3 regions of the Clostridium swellfunianum genome follow, and region 2 is predicted to be linked to each of the others. Evidence: riboswitches for the same ligand, from Rfam matches in the RefSeq annotation. Region 2 holds a riboswitch; each other region holds the start of a gene.
The links. Region 2 has a riboswitch for S-adenosylmethionine ahead of NBE98_RS20990 (pyridoxal phosphate-dependent aminotransferase). Riboswitches for the same ligand answer to the same signal wherever they lie in the genome.
Positions count from the first base shown of each region.

Region 1: another riboswitch for S-adenosylmethionine. It lies ahead of metK (methionine adenosyltransferase); the one in region 2 lies ahead of NBE98_RS20990 (pyridoxal phosphate-dependent aminotransferase).
Region 3: another riboswitch for S-adenosylmethionine. It lies ahead of NBE98_RS20015 (methionine ABC transporter ATP-binding protein); the one in region 2 lies ahead of NBE98_RS20990 (pyridoxal phosphate-dependent aminotransferase).

Region 1 covers NZ_JAMOFV010000006.1:3,310,267-3,312,540, reverse strand. The annotation lists gene metK (methionine adenosyltransferase) at 1-1,076, opposite strand, end outside; SAM riboswitch class I at 1,194-1,294, opposite strand; gene NBE98_RS15600 (hypothetical protein) at 1,418-2,104, opposite strand.
Region 2 covers NZ_JAMOFV010000006.1:4,431,408-4,433,681, reverse strand. The annotation lists gene NBE98_RS20995 (M20 family metallopeptidase) at 1-835, opposite strand, end outside; SAM riboswitch class I at 922-1,027, opposite strand; SAM riboswitch class I at 1,197-1,298, shown strand; gene NBE98_RS20990 (pyridoxal phosphate-dependent aminotransferase) at 1,424-2,274, shown strand, end outside.
Region 3 covers NZ_JAMOFV010000006.1:4,206,651-4,208,924, reverse strand. The annotation lists gene pflA (pyruvate formate-lyase-activating protein) at 200-922, shown strand; SAM riboswitch class I at 1,051-1,167, shown strand; gene NBE98_RS20015 (methionine ABC transporter ATP-binding protein) at 1,293-2,264, shown strand; gene NBE98_RS20010 (methionine ABC transporter permease) at 2,251-2,274, shown strand, end outside.

The sequences.
Region 1 (2,274 bases), 1.1 Mb from region 2:
ATTGGCTTTCTTAAATCCAAGTCTCTTATTATAGCAGCTGGTCTTAAGTCAAACACCTTGTTAATTATATCTATGATCTTTTCATCTGAAACTTTATTAGTTCCAAAAGTTATAACTTCAATTGATACTGGTTTTGCAACTCCTATAGCATAAGCAAGCTCAATTTCAAGCTTATCGGCTACACCCGCTGCAACTAAATTTTTAGCAACCCATCTTGCAGCATAAGCAGCTGATCTGTCTACCTTTGTTGGATCTTTTCCGGAGAAAGCTCCACCTCCATGTCTTCCATATCCACCATAAGTATCAACAATTATTTTTCTACCAGTAAGACCTGAGTCTCCTTGTGGACCACCAATAACAAATCTTCCTGTTGGATTTATATAGTATCTGGTCTTATCATCAAGAAGATTAGATGGAACTATCTTTCTAATTACGTTCTCAATTAAGTCTCTCTCTATTTCCTCACGAGTAACGTCTGGATTGTGTTGAGTCGAAATAACTATTGTATCTATTCTAACTGGCTTATCATCTTCGTATTCTACTGTAACCTGAGTCTTTCCATCAGGTCTTAAATAAGAAAGTGTTCCATTTTTTCTAACTTCGGAAAGTCTTCTTGCAAGTCTGTGAGCCATTGCTATCGGAAGAGGCATAAATTCTTGAGTTTCATTTGTAGCAAACCCAAACATCATACCCTGGTCTCCTGCACCTATAGCCTCAATCTTGTCCATTTCGCCTTTCTTAGATTCTAGAGCTTCGTCAACTCCCATAGCTATGTCAGATGACTGCTCATCTATTGATGTAAGAACAGAACATGTATCACTGTCAAAACCATATTTTGCTCTAGTATAACCAATATCTTCGATAGTTTTTCTAACTACTTTAGGAATATCAACGTAGCAGTTTGTTGATATTTCCCCCATAACTAAAACCATACCAGTAGTTACAGCTGTTTCACACGCTACTCTGGCATTAGGATCTTGAGCAAGTATTGCATCTAGCACTGAGTCTGAAATCTGATCACAAATTTTATCTGGATGTCCTTCTGTAACTGATTCAGAAGTAAATAATCTTCTCATTCCAAAATCTCCCTTCTGTATGTATAAATTATTATTAACAAATTAATAAGCCTATACCTAAGCTGTCTTTTGCAAAATAAAACCTCTTCTACAAGAAGAGGCACGTATATAACGTATCACTTATCTTGCAAGCTTTATGCTGCGGAATTGGCACCTTAGTTATCTAACCGGTTGCCGGGCTTCACAGGGCCAAATCCCTCCACCTCTCTTGATAAGAGCAATTATTCTTATTAAATTCGAAAATATAATACCATAGCACAAAAAAACTGTCAATAAAATTTCTCTTTATATCTTCAATTTTCTACACAAAACTATAATTTGATAATACTTTCTAAAAATTATTACTTATTAAGTTTTATGCTTATGTCCTTTATTTTCTCAAATTCCTTATCGGATAGTCTATCTCTTAAAAGATTAACTGCATTCTTTGCATTGACATCGTTTATAAATTGAAGATATGTATTTATTTTTTCTTGATCTAAAGGTGACAATTTCTTAGATAGCGTACGTATTCGCTCCTTATCCTCAGCTGTAAGCTGGTATTGAGTCATAACCTTGAATACTGATACATCTTCATTATTTTTATTTTCGCTGTTGGACTTAGTTTCACTTTTACTCTTTGGTGCTTTAGCTATACTATTTAAATCTATAGGTGTTTGATCGTTTGCAGATTGTCGTATTTCTCTTTCTTCAAGGTATATTTTTTCAAGCTTGCTTTCCTTAGCTTTATCACTAACTTTCATAACAGTTAAAGGATAAAGCTTTCCTTCAGACTTCTTAACATTATTTTTATTTGTATTATTATTCACTGCAATTTCAGAGTTTTGCTTAACATCTTCATATATGACCTTGGGCTTTTTATTATTTTCTAATATTAATGCAATTTTACTATTTTTAGCACTATTTATAACTTGTCTTGCTTTTACTCTACCTATTTCAACCAAATCATATCCGCTTACATAAATCATAACAGAAACATAAATCAATGTGAAAACAATAATTATTATAGAACCTATTTTTTTACGCATGGAAATCCCTCCTATTAGGGTATTATTCCATTATTTATAAATTTTATTCAGTTTTTCTTATATTCCATGTACTTTCCACATATATATTATTAATAAGTTTATAACTGACGAATTAAACATAATAAGGAACTGAACAATTAATAATTGTTCAGAGCATAATAAGCAGGACA
Region 2 (2,274 bases):
TATTAAGTTTTGAACCTGTTGCTAATGCAGCGCCTTCAGCTATAGCTTTTACTCGGGTTGTAACTTTGTTTAAGGCTTCTCTACTTGATGCCCTTATAAAAAATCTAGCCTTTGCATACTCAGGAACAATATTTGGGGCATCTCCGCCATGAGTTATTATTCCATGAATTCTAACATCACTTGTCACATGCTGTCTTAAAGCATTAATTCCGTTAAAGAGCAAAATAACAGCATCTAATGCATTTATGCCTTCCTCAGGACATGCAGCTGCATGAGCTGGCTTTCCTATGTATTCAAAATCTAATGGATCTACGGCTAATGTGCTTCCTGTAATAGTTGTTTTTGAATTTGGATGAATCATCATGCAGGCATCTATTCCAGAAAGCAAGTTTTCTCTTACAAAAGTAGCTTTAGCACTTCCGCTTTGACCACCTTCCTCAGCGGGAGTGCCTAAAACTACTATCTCCCCACCAATTTGGTCTAAAACCTTTGACAAAGCAATAGCTGCAGCAATGCTTGCGGTTCCAATTATGTTATGTCCACAAGCGTGACCTAAGCCTGGAAGAGCATCGTATTCTGCTAAATAGGCGATTACAGCACCTGGCTTTTCTGATTTCTTTCTAGCTATAAATGCGGTTTCGTGTCCAGGGATACCTCTTTGAACTTGAAATTCTTCAGCTTCTAAAGTATCAGAAAGGAGCTTTGAAGAAAAATGTTCTTCATTTCCCACTTCAGGCTTCTCATGAATTTGGTGACTTATACAAATAAATTTCTCTGATAGATTATCTATAGTATTTAAAATAATATTTTTTATTTCCTCTAAATTGAAAGTCATAGTTTATCCTCCTGCAGAATATACTTTATAAAAAATAAAACCTCTCCTTAAGATAAGAAGAGGTTAAACATTGTTAAACTTAATCTATCTTATCTGTCAAGCTTTTGCTTGCTGGAATTGGCACAGTATTCTACGCTAGAACCCGCTGCCGAGGCTTCAAAGGGCCGTTCCCTCCACCTCTCTGGATAAGAAATATATTTTATTTATTTAATATATTAAAGCTAATATCCAAATATGTCAATATAAACTAAGTAAAAAATATTTTTAGATAGTTTTACAAAATGATGTTGACAATGTTAAAAATTGCATATATAATCAAATGCAAGTAATGCGAATTACGAAAAAGAAAATTAAATAATAATCCTTATCTAGAGAAGCCTAGGGACTGGCCCGATGAAGCTTCAGCAACCACATACTTAATGTACGGTGCTAAATCCAGCAGATTTATTCTGAGAGATGAGGGAAGGCAGTAGTTAATAATAACCCTTCCACGGGTTTATTTTTTTACCTGTGCTCCTTATCGATTCTAAAGATAAGGAGCTTTTATTTTACAACAAGGTTTTTACGAAAAGAAAGGAGGACTAATAAATGCCGCAAGTTAGCAGCAGATTAGATGGATTCACAGAATCAGTCATAAGAAAGATGACAAGAGTCGCAAATGAATATGGGGCAATAAATCTGTCTCAAGGTTTTCCGGATTTTGATCCACCAAAAGAATTGGTGGAAGCTTTAAAAAAAGCAGCAGATGAAGGTCCGCATCAGTATGAAATTACGTGGGGATCTCAAGGGCTTAGAGAAGTACTGGCGAAAAAACAATCAAAATTCATGGGATTAGATATAGATCCTAATAAAGAAATTGTAGTGACCTGTGGAAGTACAGAAGCAATGATGGCGGCTATGATGAGTGTTTGTGAGCCAGGAGAAAAGGTTATTGTATTTTCTCCATTTTATGAAAATTATGTGGCTGATACAATTCTTTGTGGGGCAGAGCCAATATATGTTCCATTGTATCCACCAGAATTCAATTTCAATAGAGAAGAGCTTATAAGAGCTTTCGAGCAAAAGCCCAAAGCATTAATTCTTTGCAATCCTTCAAATCCAACTGGCAAGGTGTTTACAAGAGAAGAGCTTGAGTTTATTGCAAATCTTGCAATAGAGTATGATGCCTTTGTAATAACTGATGAAGTCTACGAACATATTGTGATGAAGCCTTATGAGCATGTTTATTTTGCAGCTTTGCCGGGCATGTTTGAAAGAACAATAAGCTGTAGTTCATTATCAAAAACTTATTCCATAACAGGATGGAGATTGGGCTATATTATAGCACCAGAACACATTATTAATAATGCAAAGAAGGTACATGATTTTTTAACGGTTGGTGCAGCAGCTCCGCTTCAGGCAGCAGCAATCTCAGGCTTCAATTTACCAGAAGAATACTA
Region 3 (2,274 bases), 220 kb from region 2:
ATAGGCTCTCCATGCCTATGGCAGGGCTTAATTCTGAGACTTAAATAGGCACTTGCTTTGAGCTGAGCAACAGACTATTGTAGGCTGCTTCTGGCAGGGCTCAACTCTAAAGCTTAAGGTGGTACTCGTTTATACGATTACCACCTTAAATTAACAGTGGTTTTAATATAGTTAATAAATTCTGAAGGAGGGGATTTAAATGCTAAAAGGCAGAATACACTCAATTGAAAGTATGGGGCTAGTAGATGGACCGGGAGTTAGAACGGTTGTGTTTTTTCAGGGATGCAAGCTGAGATGCGCTTATTGTCATAATCCAGATACTTGGGCTATGGATGGAGGAAATGAAATGACTCCAGAGGAGCTTTTAAGAAAGATTATGCGATTTAGACCATACTTTGAACGCTCAGGCGGTGGTGTTACCTTTTCAGGAGGAGATCCTCTTCTTCAGCCTGAATTTCTGCTGGAAATGCTTAAACTTTGTAAGGAAAAGGGAATACACACTGCGTTAGATACAGCTGGATATGGCTTTGGAGAATATTCTGAAATACTAAAGTATGTAGATTTGGTACTTTTAGATATAAAGCATGTAGATGATTTTGGATACAAAAACCTTACAGGCAGAAGTAAGCATGGTCTAGATCAGTTTCTTGAAGAATTAGATAAATCTAATACAAAGGTTTGGATTAGACATGTGGTTGTACCAGGAATAACAGATTCTGCAGAGCATATTGAAAAGCTTAAGGGCATTATAAAAGAAATTAAAAATGTTGATAAAGTTGAACTTCTTCCTTATCATACAATGGGAGTTTCCAAATATGAGCAACTTGGCATTCCATACAGATTAGAAAATTTAGAACCTATGGACAAAAAATATACTAAGGACTTAGAAAAGCAACTAAACGATTTCATTAAATATGCTTAACAATTGCAAAATATGAAAATAAAAATTGCAAAAATCTATTGACATATACACCAAATGTTAATATAATTAAATCAATGCAGGAACACAGTATTACTGCATTTAACTAAAGTAATTTAATATTGATGATATACTTATCTAGAGAGGTGGAGGGACTGGCCCTATGAAGCCCGGCAACCGGCATTGTTATTATAACAATGCAATGGTGCCAATTCCTGCAGTGTTTTATAAACACTGGGAGATGAGGAAACACGGAATGCTTATAGAGCCCCGAGGTTTTCTCGGGGCTTATTTTTATATTTTTAATTAGAATAGTTATTAATATCAATTGATAGTATTTGGATTCTTAAATAAGTATGTAAGGGGGAAATGAATGATTCATATAAGTAAAGTTTCAAAAAGCTTTGGAAATACAGAGGTGCTTCGTGAAGTAAGCTTAGAAGTAGAGCAAGGGGAAATCTTTGGAATAGTTGGACATAGCGGAGCAGGAAAGTCAACATTGCTTAGGTGTCTTAATGGTCTTGAGGGCTACGATAGTGGAAGTATAATTGTTATGGATAAAGAGGTTAGGAGCCTTAAAACTAAATCATTAAGAGAATTTAGAAAAGAACTGGGAATGATATTTCAAAGTTTTAATCTATTAAACAGAGTAAATGTGTATGAAAATGTCGCTCTACCAATGCAGCTATGGAGAGTTCCTAAAGAAGAAATAAAGGAGAGAGTACACAGCCTCTTAAAGCTGGTAGGTTTGGAGGAAAAGACGAAAAGTTATCCTAGGGAGCTGAGCGGAGGACAAAAACAAAGAGTTGCAATAGCAAGGGCTCTTGCTCTTCAGCCTAAAATACTTTTATGTGATGAAGCTACTTCAGCTTTAGACCCTAAGACTACAAAATCAATACTTCAGCTTTTAAGAGAAATAAACCAAAAGCTTAATATAACAATAGTTATAGTTACACACCAAATGGAGGTTATAAAAGAGGTGTGCAGCAGAGTAGCTTTAATGGAAGACGGTGAAGTTAAAGCTATTGGTGTGGTTGAAGATTTATTCCTTGAACCTCCACATGAATTGAGGGACCTTATGGGCGAGGAAGAGCTTTTGCCTCGTGAAGGCTCAAATATAAAAATATTCTTTCCAAAAGATCAAAGTCAAAGGACTATAATAACCTCAATGGCTAGAGATCTTGATATAGATTTTTCAATAGTTTGGGGTAAGCTTGAAAGGTTTAGAGAGGATGTTTTGGGAAGCTTAGTCATAAATGTAGAGGAAAGATATGAAAAACAAATATTCGAATTCTTAAGAAAGCAGGAAGTAAGCTGGGAGGTAATAAAAGATGCCGTTAAATAAATTATTATTA